DNA from 2 places in the Pseudarthrobacter sp. PvP004 genome. Region 2 is predicted to be linked to the other one. Evidence: predicted binding sites of a transcription regulator. Region 2 holds the regulator's gene; the other holds the start of a gene.

Region 1 (7,124 bases), 1.2 Mb from region 2:
AACATGAACACCACAATGAGGTCGGCAACTGCCGTCAAGCCGAGCGTGAACGCGAAGCCACGGACGTTGCCCACAGCCACGAAGTAGAGGACAACTGCGGCCAGGAGATTGACCGCCTTGGAAGCCAGCACCGTTCGCTTGGCGCGCTTCCATCCATTCTCCACCGCGGAAACGAGTCCACGGCCCTCGCGCAGCTCATCCCTGATGCGTTCGAAGTAGACAATGAAAGAGTCCGCAGTCTGGCCAATGGCCACGATCAGACCTGCTACGCCTGCCAGGGAGAGACGGTAGTTTTCCGTCCATCCAAGGATGGCGATGGCCAGATAGGTCAAGACACCCGCCACCACAAGGGAAGCGATGGTGACAAGACCCAAGGCACGGTACTGGAACAGCGAGTACACAACTACCAGCAACAAACCGATCATGCCTGCGAGCAGACCAAGGCGAAGCTGGTCGCCACCCAGGGTGGCAGAGATCTGCTCCTGCGATTGGATCTCGAAGCTGATGGGCAAGGCGCCGTAGCGCAACTGGTCAGACAGGGCCTTGGCGGAAGCCTGGGTGAAGTTGCCCGTGATCTGCGGCTTTCCATCGGTGATGACAGCAAGGGCGCGCGGCGCCGAAATTACTTTGTCGTCAAGGACGATCGCGAACTGGGACTTGGGATCATCAGAACCCTGCAATTGTGCTGCAGCATAGAACTGGTTGAGCCGCTCTGTGACTGCCTTGAACTTCGCCGTTGCATCCGCGTTGAAGACGATGTTCACACCCCAGGAATTGGTCACGGAGCCCTGTGCGCCCTGGACCTGGGAGAAGGTGGAATCACTGATGTCCTGGCCCCTGACTTCCACCGGACCAAGGATGTACTTGATCGCGGGAGTCTGGGCGGTGGCTGCCTCGCAGGTTACCAACGGCTTGGCAGGATCCGAACGCTCGCGCTTCTCCGGGGAGGGATTCACGCAGTCCAGCGCCTCGAATTCCTTGACGATATCCGCCGTTACCCAGTTGATGTCGCTGGCGTTGGCCGGCTCCGCGGTGGGCTTGGGCAGCTGGTCATCCGGAGTGCGCTGCTCGGCCGGGACAGCCGCCGGGTCACCGTAGGTGATCACCGGCCGGAAGTTCATGTCGGCAGAAGCCTGAATCAGGTCGCGGGTTTCCTTGGAAGGTGTTCCCGGGAGGCTGACCACCACGTTGCGGCCCGACTGGGTGCTGATTTCGGCTTCGGCAACACCCGAGCCGTCAACTCGCTGCCGGATGATGGCAACTGCCTGGTTGAGCTGCTCTTCATTGATCTCGCTGGAACCCTCCACCCTGGGGGCCAAGATCATCTGGGTTCCGCCTTCAAGGTCCAGAGCAAGCTTGGGAGCCCAACTGGCATTGCCAGTTACTACTCCACCAGCCAGGACAGCTGTTAGTACAACGAAAATTGCTCCAAGCCAGGTCAGCACCCTGCGGGCTGAGTTTTTGGGGCCGGTCCGTGCCATTATCGATCTTCCTGTTATCGCCGGACAGCCGCCGGCCGACGCTTGTGAGCGTCTGCCGGCGGCTCTCCGCTGCCGTAGAAGTTGCCTTGCGCGGTGTCGCCGCGACTAACGGTGCTAGTTGTCCTTCTTGTCCTCTTTGTTGAGGCGCGCGATGGTTTCTTCCGGGGTCTCGACGGCGGCAGGAGCTTCAGTCTGCGCGGCGGTCAGGGAAGAAGCGTCGTCCGGAACAACCGGCGCTTCTTCGGGGGTGGTTTCGACCACCTTGGTGACTGCCTGGCGGTGAACCGTAGCCTGGTTGCCCGGCGAAAGCTCGATGACAACCTTGTTCTCAGCTTCGTCGATGGACACGATGCGGCCAAAGAGACCGAAGCTGGTCATGACGTCGACACCCGGAGCGAACTTGGACTGCATTTCAGCCTGCTGCTGCTGGGTCTTCTTGTTGCGGCGGAACATCATGAAGACAAAGAGTCCAAGCATGACGAACAGCAATATGGTCATTGGATCCACAGGGAAGTTCCGTTCTGTACTTACGTTTTGGTTCACGGCAACGTCCCTGGCAGATCCCCGTAGCGGGCATGGATCAAGGACTCGAACGTGCCGAGCGTCATACCAGTCTAGTGGGAAAAGCTGAACACAGCGTGTTAACCGACAGTATCTACGCTTTCGGCGTGGTTTTCGTCCTCACCGAACAGGGCAAGCGTCTCTTGGCCGAAGACTCCTGCCGGGACTGCATAGCCCAGGTGCGTCCAAGCGGACGCCATGGCGATGCGACCCCGCGGCGTTCTTCCCAAAAGTCCCTCGCGGACCAAGAAAGGCTCAGCTACGGTCTCCACCGTTTCGGGTTCCTCACCCACGGCAATGGCCAAGGTGGACAAGCCGACGGGACCACCGTTGAACTTGGTAATCAGGGCTTCCAGAACGGCCCGGTCCAGCCTGTCCAAGCCCCGCTCGTCTACTTCGTACATATCCAAGGCTGCTGACGCCGAACGGGCGTCGATTTGCTCAATGCCGTGAACGAGGGCCCAGTCGCGAACCCGGCGGAGGAGCCTGTTGGCTATGCGGGGTGTTCCCCGGGAACGGCCCGCAATCTCCGTAAAGCCTGCAGAGTTCACCTTCAGGTCCAGGAGCCCTGCCGAGCGCCGGAGGACAAGCTCGAGTTCGGCCACCGAATAGAACTCAAGGTGCCCGGTGAAACCGAATCGGTCCCTCAGAGGCCCCGGAAGAAGACCTGCGCGGGTGGTGGCGCCCACCAGGGTGAAGGGCGGCAGCTCCAAGGGAATGGCAGTTGCGCCCGCTCCCTTGCCCACCACGATGTCCACACGGAAGTCCTCCATGGCCATGTACAGCATTTCTTCTGCGGGCCTGGACATGCGGTGGATTTCGTCAAGGAACAGGACCTCGCCCTCCGAGAGCGAGGAAAGGATGGCTGCGAGATCTCCGGCGTGCTGGATGGCAGGTCCGCTGCTGATACGCAGTGGTGCGTTCATTTCGGCCGCGATGATCATGGCAAGCGTGGTCTTGCCGAGTCCTGGAGGCCCGGACATCAACACGTGGTCGGCGCTGCGGCCTCGCATCTTTGAGGCCTCAAGCACCAAAGCAAGCTGCTTGCGGACCCGGTGCTGTCCCACAAAATCGTGCAGGTTCTTGGGACGGAGAGCGGCCTCGATGACCCGCTCTTCCGGTTCTTCTCCCCCGCTGACGAGTGATGGCTCAGCCACGGCTGCCTACGCGGTTTCCTGCGCGCGCCCCGTCCTGGCCAAGCCAGCGCAGCGTAGCGCGAAGTATCTGGGCCACGTTTCCGGCGTCCACGAGTTCCGGCGAATCAGCCATGGCTTTGTCGATGCTGCCGTTGGCGTCCTTCTCTGACCATCCCAAGCTGGTCATGGCGGCGACTACCTGAGGCTTCCATTCGGCGTTCGGGGCTGCGGCGGGAGCAGTGCCGGTGCTGGTTCCGTGCGGGACCAACTTCCCGGCCAGTTCCAGGACGATACGGCCGGCCACCTTCGGACCAATACCCGGCACCTTGGTGAATGTCTTGCTGTCGCCGGTGTGTGCAGCAACCCGGATAGCTTCGGGTTCATGCACGGCAAGAACGGCGAGGGCAAGCCGCGGGCCAACCCCGCTGACGCTGAGGAGGACGTCGAAGACTTCGCGTTCGTCGTCGTCCGCGAAACCGAACAACGTGAGGGAGTCTTCCCGGACGATCATGGAGGTGAAGAGTTTGGCTTCACTTCCGGTCTTGAGGTGGCTCAAGGTCTGCGGTGTGGCATAGACACTCATACCCGCACCGTTGAGGTCGATAACAGCGGTGGACAAACCAACGTGGGCTACGGTTCCACGGAGAAAACTGATCAAGACCCGGCTCCTGAAATACTGCCTGCTCCGTCGCCGTAATATTGCGGCCAAAGCGGACTATCCGAACATATTTACGAATACCCTAGCAAGAGCAGCCGACAATCACCGTTTGCGGCGCGCTTTTGCTTCGGCGTCGGCCCAGGCCTTCTGCGCCGGCGTCAGGGAACTGTTGCCGGATGCGGCGCCCATTCCGCTGCCTGCACGCCAGGCGTGCGTTAGTGCCAACGCGAGGGCGTCCGCCGCGTCAGCGGGCTTGGGTGGAGCATCCAGGCGCAAAATCTTGGTCACCAGCTTGGTTACGGCATCCTTGTTGGCCGTGCCGCTGCCGGTTACCGCGGCTTTGACCTCCGACGGTGTGTGCAACGCGACGGGGATGCCACGGCGTGCGGCCGCAGCGATGACGACGCCTGAGGCTTGGGCCACACCCATTACCGTGCTCACGTTCATCTGCGAAAAAACGCGTTCGACGGCGACGACATCCGGCTCGTGACGGTCGAGCCACTCATCAATTGCCTGGGCGATGACCAGCAATCGTTTGTCCAGCGTGAGTTCCGCCGACGTGCCAACCACACCCACGGCCACCATGGTGGCCCTGCGGTTTTTCTCGATGTCCACAACACCGATGCCGCAACGGGTAAGGCCCGGATCGACTCCCAATACGCGAAGAGTCAATTCCGGGCCTTCCTGTTAGCTGTCAAAGTAACTGCGCTGCACCCGACTACTCGGAGTCGAGGGCAGCCTGCACTTCCTCGCTGAGGTCCGCGTTGCTGTAGACGTTCTGGACATCGTCCAGGTCTTCCAGCGCATCCACGAGCTTCATGAACTTCTTGGCACCGTCAACGTCCAGGTCCACCTGCATGGACGGAACGAATTCGGCTTCATCGGTTTCGTAGTCGATGCCCGCTTCTTTCAGGGCGTCGCGGATGGCCTGAAGATCGGAGGGCTCGGAGTGGATCTCCCAGTTTTCGCCGCTGTCCTTGACTTCCTCGGCTCCAGCCTCCAGGACCGCCATCAGAATGTCGTCTTCGCTGAGGCCGTTCTTGGGCAGCACCACAACGCCCTTCCGGGCGAAGAGGTAGCTCACGGAACCGGGATCGGCGATGGTGCCACCGTTGCGGGAGATTGCCAGGCGTACCTCGGAAGCAGCACGGTTCTTGTTGTCGGTCAAACATTCAATCAACAAAGCCGAGCCCTGCGGACCGCGGGCCTCGTACATGATTTCGGTGTAGTCCACCACTTCGCCGGTGAGGCCTGCCCCACGCTTGATGGCACGATCGATGTTGTCATTGGGAACCGAGGTTTTCTTGGCCTTGGTGACGGCGAGTTCCAGGCCTGGGTTGCCGGCGAGGTCCGGGCCACCCATGCGGGCAGCAACTTCGATGTTCTTGATCAGTTTCGCGAACGACTTTGCACGCCTGCCGTCAATGATGGCTTTCTTGTGCTTGGTGGTCGCCCATTTGGAGTGGCCTGACATGCTTTACGCTTCTCCTCTGATCATTCGAATAAAGAGTTCATGCACGCGTTTCTCTCCCGTCACTTCCGGATGGAAGGAGGTGGCCAGCAATTGGCCGGAACGCACTGCAACAATTCTAGCCACTCCATGCAAAGTAGCCGTGTGGCTGGCGTGGTCGGGGTCAACCTGGGCAAGGACTTCGACGCCTGAACCTACGCGTTCCACCCAGGGGCCGCGGATGAATACCGCGTGAACGGGATCCACACCGGACTCCCCCGCACTGAAATCCAACCCCTTGAAATCGAGGTCGGTTTCGAAGGACTCGCGTTGGCGTCCAAAGGCATTTCGGCGGACAGTAATATCCAATCCGCCAAAAGTCTGCTGGGGATTTCCGTTCAGGTCCGTAGCCGGGTCCGCAATTTCATCGGCCAACAGGATCATGCCGGCGCAGGAGCCGTAGACGGGAAGTCCCTCCGCGATGCGCTTTTGAAGGGGGTCACGGACTTCGAAGATCCGGGAGAGTTTGTCAATGGTGGTGGATTCGCCGCCTGGAATAATCAGGCCGTCGATGTCGTCGAGCTCTGACGGGCGGCGGATACCCACGCCGGTGGCACCAGCGGCCTCCACAGCGTGGATATGCTCGCGGAAGTCGCCCTGGAGAGCCAGCACGCCGATCCGGAGTCCTGAACCCACGCGTGACGAAGCGTCGGAAAGGGGGTTGGTCATTCGACCATCATAGTGGCCCAAGCCTTCCGTTACGCCGTTTGCGGCCACCAGGCATTACCGGCAGTCAGGGTTCCATGCCCTGACTGGGATATATTACAGAGCATGCTTTCCTTCAGCGTCCCCCTCGGCAAGCTGGTCCGCACACTGTCCCGGCTCCGGGGTGGAGGCTCAGCTTTCCCCGGCTTGGTAGTCGAGAAAATCGACCCCGGCTTCATGCAGCGAACGCTGGCGTCGCTCCCCCTTGGCGTAGCCGTGGTCAGCGGCACCAACGGTAAAACCACTACCACCAAGATGGTGGTTGAACTCCTTGAGAGCCAAGGCTTGAAGGTCTTCACCAACCGCAGCGGCAGCAACTTCACCCGGGGCGTAGCCGCCTCACTCTTAGGCGACGTGGATTGGCGTGGACGCCTCGACGCGGACATCGCCATTCTGGAACTTGACGAGGCCCACGCCGTGCACTTCGTCAATAAAGTGGAGCCCCGCTTCAGCCTCCTGTTGAATGTCCTGCGCGACCAATTGGACCGCTTCGGTGAAATCGACAAGACCGCCCGTTTGCTGGAGCACATCGCCTCCAAGACCACTGACACGGTGGTCCTCAACCGGGAGGACCCCCGTGTCGCCCGGATTGCCAACGCACTCAACACCTTGGACGCCGTACACCACCCCGAGATCAGGTACTTCGGTCTCGACGAATCGTTGCGCAGCACTTTTCCCAACGACGACGAGATGCGCACCACGGCGATCGGCCCTTCCCCGTCAGGAACCTCGGTTGCCGCAGAAACCGGTGACGACGTAGACCTGCCGGCTGCCGACGTCGTACTTCGCCGGGTAGGTGCCCAGGACGCTGACTTTGAGTTCGACGGCGAAACCGTCACCACAACCATGAAACTGCGCGGCGTCTACAACATCTTCAACGCTGCGGCGGCATTGTCGCTGGCGCGGGCCATCCTGGGAACCGGCCCCGTTGACACGCCCAAACTCGTGAAATCTTTGGGAGAAGTTGCTCCCGCGTTCGGCCGCGGTGAAAGCCTCACGGTGGATGGACAGCCTTTGGAGCTGGTTCTCGTGAAGAACCCCAGCGGGTTCCGTCTCGGACTGAAGTCCTTCCC
Region 2 (7,124 bases):
CGGGAAGGAGTTCCAGAACGGACTGGGCGGAGGTGGTCATGTGTGTCCTTGGAGTTTGAAAGGTGACGCGGGCTTGTTGAGCGCCTGGTTCAGTTACCCAGCGTCAGGAGATAAGCGGCCAGCAGGGACATCCCGGCCAGCACATAGAAAGAAATGGAAACCCATTGCGGCTTTTTCTGCTGGTGGAAGGAGATACCCCCACCCACCAGCAAGCCCGCGAGGCCCATGAGTATTACCGACCACCACATTTAGGCGGCACCGCTTCCGGATGCTTCCTGAGCGGGCTTGCGGAGGCTGTCCACCCAATTGCGCAGGAGCCGCGCTCCGGCGTCGCCTGACTTCTCCGGGTGGAATTGCGTGGCGCAGAGAGGGCCGTTCTCCACCGCAGCAATGAAGCGTGCACCGTGCTCTGACCACGTGACCATGGGAGGAGCCATTCGGGGCTGCACGACGTCGAAATTCCACTCCTGAACACCGTAGGAGTGCACAAAGTAGAAACGTTCCTCTTCCACGCCGGCGAAGAGCTTTGAGCCCTCCGGCACGTCTACCGTGTTCCAGCCCATGTGAGGGACCACGGGGGCGGGCAGGAGCTCAACCTTGCCGGGCCACTCGGCCATGCCTTCGGATTCGGTGCCATGCTCAACACCGGCTTCGAAAAGGACCTGCAAGCCGACGCAGATGGCCAGCACCGGGCGGCCACCGGCAACCCGGCGCCCGATCATGCGGATGCCGTCAACGGACTTAAGTTCCTTCATCACCGTCTCGAAGGCACCAACCCCGGGAACCACCAGACCATCAGCGTTGAGCACGTCCTCAGGCTTGGAGCTCAACACCACATGGGCGCCCGCGCGTTCAAGCGCACGGACAGCGGACCGAACGTTGCCCGATCCATAGTCCAATACGGTGACGGTGGGCTTGCCTTCCGGCGACTCCGGCTTCACGGACGCAATGGCATCCGCCACTGCCCCATCCTTCAAAACCTGGCCGCTCATAGTGCGCCCTTGGTGGACGGAATGCCCTCCACTCGGGGATCGGACTCCACGGCCGCACGCAGCGCGCGCGCAAAGGCCTTGAACTGGGCCTCTACAATGTGGTGCGGGTCCCGTCCGGCAAGGACGTTCATGTGCAGGCAGATGCCGGCGTGCAGCGTGATGGCCTCAAAAACGTGACGGGTCAGCGATCCCGTGAAGTGCCCGCCGATCAGGTGATACTCCTGTCCGGCCGGCTCACCGCCGTGGACCAGGTAGGGACGTCCGGAAACATCAACGACGGCGTGAGCCAAGGCTTCGTCCAAGGGAACCGTTGCTTCACCAAAGCGACGAATACCGGCTTTGTTGCCCAAGGCCTGGCGAAGGACCTCCCCGAAGGTGATGGCGACATCTTCCACCGTGTGGTGCGCATCAATGTGGGTATCGCCGGTTGCCTTGACGGTCATGTCAATCAGGGAATGCTTGCACAGTGCCGTCAGCATGTGGTCATAGAACGGTACCGAGGTACTGATGTCGGAGACACCGGAACCGTCCAGGTTGATCTCCACCAGGACGGAAGACTCGCTGGTGGTGCGCTCCATGCGCGCAGTGCGGGCAGCGGTCGGCGTGGCGCCGGTTTCGCTCATTGGGACGTCCTTATACACGGAGGGTGGGTTGGGTCTATGGACAAGTTTAGGCGCGGTGTGGCGCTGTGCCGTCCAGCAATGCTTCCAAAGCCTCCAGGAAAGCTGTGGTTTCCGGCTCGGTTCCGGCAGTGACGCGCAAGTGTCCGGGGATGCCGACATCGCGAATCAGCACGCCGGCATCCAGCAGGCCCTGCCAGATGGTGTGCGGATCCTCCAGTCCTCCAAAGAAGACGTAGTTGGAGTCTGATGCCGCAGGCTTGAGGCCCATGCGCAGCAACTCAGTAACGATGCGGTCGCGCTGAACCTTGATGTCCTCAACATCGGCCATAAGGGCTTCGCGGTGATTGAGAGCTGCGAGGGCCGTTGCCTGCGTGACGGCAGAGAGGTGGTACGGGAGGCGGACCAGCCTGATGGCGTCCGTGACTTCCGGGGCAGCCGCCATGTATCCGAGCCTGGCGCCCGCCAAGGCGAATGCCTTGCTCATGGTGCGCGAGACGATCAGACGCTCGCGTCCGGGCAACAGGGTCAAGGCGCTCGGGGTATTGTCGTGCGCGAACTCGTGGTAAGCCTCATCCACGATCACAATGGCCTGGCTCGCTTCGCCGGCCTCATAGACGGCCTCGACGACGTCAAGGCTCAGGCCTGTACCCGTGGGGTTATTGGGTGAACACAGGAACACAATGTTGGCTCCCGTTTCCCGAACCTGGGCAGCGGCTGATTGGGCATCCAGCCCGTAGTCGTCGGCACGCACTCCGCGGACATACTCGGTGTCTGTGCCACTGGCAAGCAGGGGGTACATGGAGTACGTGGGAGGGAAGCCCAAGGCCTTGCGGCCGGGTCCGCCAAATGCCTGAAGGATCTGCTGCAGGACTTCATTGGATCCGTTGGCGGCCCAAATGTTGTCCGGAGAAAGTCCGTGGCCAAGGTACTCGGCCAAGGCTTCACGAAGTTCGGTGAACTCGCGGTCCGGATAGCGGTTCAGTCCTGTGGCCGCAGCGGCTACGGCCTCGGTGATGGCGGCTTGGACATCTGCGGGGACGCCATGAGTGTTCTCGTTGACATTGAGCAGAATGGGGACATCAAGCTGCGGTGCGCCGTAGGGGCTCAGTCCACGCAGGTTGGTCCGGAGGGGAAGTCGGTCAAGTCGCTCAAGCTGGTCACTCACCAACTTAGTTTAAGGGGCCGCCGGTACTGCCGACTAACTGTGACGCCCGACCACGGGTTCCTGCGGATGGGAACTGGCTCAGTTCGCCGGAACGAACAGCTGCTGGCCTGGCAGGATGCGACCGCCGCGGAGGTCGTTCAGCTGGATGATCTCTGCGATGACATCCCGAGGGTCCCGCTCGGGAGCGGCAGCGCCGGCGATGCCCCACAGGGACTGCCCCGGCTGAACCGTGACGGTGACGGCAACGGGCGGACGCAGTTGGGACTGCGAGTCCGAGGCCTTGGCTGGAGAGTTGATGAAACCGGCCAGGCTCAGCAGTGCCGCCACCAGCAGCATTGCCGGAATGCCGAAGAAAACAATCCGTCCCCGCCGGGTGAGACGCAGGCGAGCAGGTGCCTGGGTGGTGCGGAAATCAGCGAACGTAGTGATTGCGGACATGAGCTGAGCCCTTCTGAGCTATTGCCAAGCTCCGGGGTGCCCGGTGCTTGGCGGCCAATTCTTGGTGTTCCCTTCCTCTGGCTCCGGATATTCGAACGCTATGTTCGAACATCCGGCTTCAGCATCAGGTTTATAGAACACATATTCGAACCTTGCTATGACATTTTTAGCACTTATCAACGAACGGTGTCGAGACTCGCTAGAACAAATGTTTGATAAACGCCTGTGCCTGCCCTACGTTTGAGTGAAGAAACAGCACTGTTTCAGTGGAACAGGAGGGTCTGACATTTTTTGCAGACCCGACAACCCCGGGCACGGTTCGGGGCCGAAAGGAAAGGCATTGGCGAACATGGCAGCGAAAGCCACAGGCGGCGGGGCACCCCTGCGGAGCCAGCAGCCTCAAAAGAGTCCCAAGAGCCTGACTGTCCGGCAGAAGAAGATCCTGGAGACCATCCAACGGTCGGTCAATGACAACGGTTACCCGCCCAGCATGCGTGAGATCGGCGACACCGTGGGTCTGGCCAGTTTGTCGAGCGTCACTCATCAGTTGTCCCAGTTGGAGAAGCTTGGTTATCTCCGCAGGGATCCCAAGCGTCCGCGCGCCATGGAAGTCCTGATGCCGCTGACCCTTGATGGTGGGGCCATTCCGGGAGTGGAAGCGCCCACCACCCTTCGCAGCGCGGGTGGCCTTGCCGTAACGGAACTCGCCAGCGCCAGCGATACCGCCATGGTTCCGCTGGTTGGCCGCATCGCTGCCGGTGGCCCAATCCTGGCTGACCAGACGGTGGAAGACGTACTTGCACTCCCCCGGCAACTTGTGGGGCACGGCGAATTGTTCATGCTGAAAGTGGCCGGCGACTCCATGATTGATGCCGCCATCTGTGACGGTGACTGGGTGGTGGTCCGCCGCCAGAACGACGCCATCAACGGCGACATCGTGGCCGCCCTGCTGGATGACGAAGCAACCGTGAAGACCTTCCGCCAGCGTGACGGCCATACGTGGCTGCTCCCCCAAAACACCCAGTACGAACCCATCCTCGGCGATCAGGCCACCATCATGGGCAAAGTAGTTTCGGTACTGCGCTCTCTCTAGACGCCGTTCCCCCTAGATGCAGCTCCATCTAGACGCCCCTTCCCGTGGACACCAGCAGGTGTCCACGGGAAGGTTGCGCTACGGGGCCTTAGCGGAGCCCAGACGCTCCAGAACGCCTCGGACCACTGATCGGTCCGTCGTTGCCCAGAAGGGCGGCAGGGCGGCACGCAGGAAGCCTCCGTAACGTTCCGTCGAAAGCCTCGAGTCGAGCACTGCCACTACCCCTTTGTCGCCCGTCGAGCGGATCAGGCGGCCAGCGCCCTGCGCCAGCCTGATGGCAGCGTGCGTTGCTGATACGGCCATGAAGCCATTCCCGCCTGATTGTGCCACTGCCCGGGAGCGGGCAGTCATGAGGGGATCATCGGGGCGCGGGAAGGGAATGCGGTCAATCACCACCAGACGGCATGAGCCGCCAGGAACGTCGACCCCCTGCCACAGTGACATTGTTCCAAAGAGGCAGGTGTCCGGCTCATCCGCGAATTGCTTCACGAGGGCCGCCATAGTTGATTCGCCCTGGCAGAGGATATCCACGTCCAGCCGGAGTCGCATGGCATCGGCTGCTTCCTCTGCCGCACGCCGTGAGGAGAACAGGCACAGAGCCCCGCCTCCGGAGGCCCGGATGAGGTCTTCCAATTCGTCCAGCGCCTCGGGCGAAGTTCCCCGACCGGGTTTGGGCAGGTGCTTAGCCACGTACAACACACCCTGCTTGGGGTAGTCAAAGGGCGATCCGACATCGATCCCTGTCCAACTCGGGGCACCGTCGCCAATCAGGCCGAGGCCGCCTGCTGCCGGCTCGAAGGCAGAGCCTATGGCCAGCGTGGCGGAAGTCAGCACCACGGTATGGCCGGCGAAGAGGCCCTCCCGAAGCCGTCCGGCCACACTGAGCGGGGCGATATTGATCAAAGCCGGGGCAGTCTCATCCGGTTGCGAATAGCCCTGCTGGGGGTCGAATGTGCTGTTCCGCGAGAACCAGACAACTTCCCGGTTCTCTTTGGCGGCCAGCATTCGCTCGCACAGTTCCAGGATGAGCATGAGCCGTGAGCGCGCGAGCTGGCGGCCGCCGTCCACTGCGGTTGACGAATCAGTCTTGGAATCCGAGAGCGCAGCGCGCGTGGCGTCCCGCAATTGGTCCAGGCAATCGAGCTGCTCGTCATTGAGGCCACTGGGCAACAGCCCGTTGGGTACGCCGGCGATGGCCATATCCAGCCGGTCCGCTGCAGCGTTGAGGGCGTCCACTGTTATGGCTGTGTGCTTGCGGGCACTGGATGCCGCAGCGTGGACCATCGCCACCGACAACTGCCCTGATACGGCACCGGTCACGCGGTCCTGAAGCTCATGCGCCTCATCAACCACCACGACGTCGTACTCAGGCAGCACAGCGAGGCCTTCGAAGGCGCTGACGGCAAGCATGGCATGGTTGGTGACCACGACGTCGGCCTCCCCCGCCCTGGAGCGCGCCAGCTCGCTGAAGCACTCCTCGGCCAGAGGGCACTTCTGCGCACCCAAGCACTCCATGGACGTGACGGACACCTGACGCCAGGCCCTGTCAGTGACGCCCGGCATCAGTTCGTCCCGGTCGCCCGTAGCGGTCTTCTCCGCCCATTCCCGGAGGCGGACTACTTCCTTGCCCAGCTGGGATTGCGGCCCGCCCATGGAGGCAGCAAAGTGAGGCACGCTGGTGTCCTCGCCCAAGGAGAACAGCTGCCCTTCGGAGGGCTCTTCGCTGGGGAATCCGCCTTCAAGTTTCTGCAGGCACACGTAATTGGCCCTGCCCTTGACCAATGCCACGTTGACCGGACGCTCAAGGGCAGGATTGATCGTCTCCAGCAGCCGGGGAAGATCACGGCCGACGATCTGAGTCTGGAGTGCCAAGGTGGCGGTGGACACGAGCGTCGGTTTGTCGCTGTCCATGGAATGAGCGATCAACGGAATCAGGTAAGCCAAGGACTTACCCGTTCCCGTTCCCGCTTGGACCAGCAAATGCTCTCCGGTCTCAATAGCCCGGGTCACATACTTGGCCATTTCGTGCTGACCCGTACGGCTTTGTCCGCCCATGCCGGCAACAGCCCGGTCCAACAACTCGAGGGTGGCTTTCTCCCCCGCCGACTCGACGCCGTCCGCCGCCACCTTCTCAACCATTACTGACGAATGACTCCAGTTCGGCAGCCAGACCTTCACGCACCATGACAACTACGCGGGTCCCGTTCTCCTCATGCTCAAGGCTGAGGATTTCCGAGTCGGAATTGTGCAGTTTGTTGATCATTTCCCCGCGGTCGTAGGGAATGAGCAGTTCAAGGCGCACGCCAGGCCGGGGAATGGATCGGCTGATGTCTTCCAGCAGTTCGGCAATACCCTGACCCGTGCGGGTGGACACCACAGCGTGGCGGGGTTCCTTCTGCTTAAGGCGCTCCACCACAAAGGGATCCGCGACATCAACCTTGTTGAGGACGATGATTTCCGGAACCTTGCGGGCATCCACTTCGGTGAAAACGGCCCTTACTGCGGCAATCTGGCCCTCAGGATCAGGGTGCGATGCATCCACCACATGGAGGATCAGGTCCGCATCTGCAACTTCTTCCAACGTGGACCGGAAAGCCTCAATCAGCTGGGTTGGCAGTGAACGAACGAATCCAACGGTATCTGCGAGGGTATAGCCGATGCCATCCGGGGTTTGCGCCTTGCGGACCGTGGGATCCAAGGTGGCGAACAGGGCGTTCTCCACCAGGACACCGGCGTCGGTGAGGCGGTTGAGCAGGGACGACTTGCCGGCGTTCGTGTACCCGGCGATGGCGACGGACGGAACAGCATTACGA

What was found. Region 2 encodes LexA, which represses DNA repair genes until DNA is damaged. Its sites were predicted from a motif close to TCGAACANNTGTTCGA; they were not measured.
Region 1: the regulator LexA is predicted to act here: its motif matches at 3,898-3,913, upstream of ruvA (Holliday junction branch migration protein RuvA).

Annotation. Positions count from the first base shown of each region.
Region 1 covers NZ_JAGINL010000001.1:1,140,423-1,147,546, reverse strand. Annotated here, with positions in the region: gene secD (protein translocase subunit SecD) at 1-1,481, opposite strand, end outside; gene yajC (preprotein translocase subunit YajC) at 1,596-1,979, opposite strand; gene ruvB (Holliday junction branch migration DNA helicase RuvB) at 2,123-3,199, opposite strand; gene ruvA (Holliday junction branch migration protein RuvA) at 3,192-3,836, opposite strand; gene ruvC (crossover junction endodeoxyribonuclease RuvC) at 3,939-4,508, opposite strand; gene J3A64_RS05235 (YebC/PmpR family DNA-binding transcriptional regulator) at 4,555-5,310, opposite strand; gene pdxT (pyridoxal 5'-phosphate synthase glutaminase subunit PdxT) at 5,314-6,015, opposite strand; gene J3A64_RS05225 (Mur ligase family protein) at 6,118-7,124, shown strand, end outside.
Region 2 covers NZ_JAGINL010000001.1:2,301,792-2,308,915, forward strand. Annotated here, with positions in the region: gene priA (bifunctional 1-(5-phosphoribosyl)-5-((5-phosphoribosylamino)methylideneamino)imidazole-4-carboxamide isomerase/phosphoribosylanthranilate isomerase PriA) at 1-40, opposite strand, end outside; gene J3A64_RS10355 (hypothetical protein) at 90-248, opposite strand; gene hisH (imidazole glycerol phosphate synthase subunit HisH) at 249-992, opposite strand; gene hisB (imidazoleglycerol-phosphate dehydratase HisB) at 989-1,615, opposite strand; gene J3A64_RS10370 (histidinol-phosphate transaminase) at 1,662-2,780, opposite strand; gene J3A64_RS10375 (LysM peptidoglycan-binding domain-containing protein) at 2,859-3,218, opposite strand; gene lexA (transcriptional repressor LexA) at 3,568-4,311, shown strand; gene J3A64_RS10385 (ATP-dependent DNA helicase) at 4,390-6,450, opposite strand; gene hflX (GTPase HflX) at 6,443-7,124, opposite strand, start outside.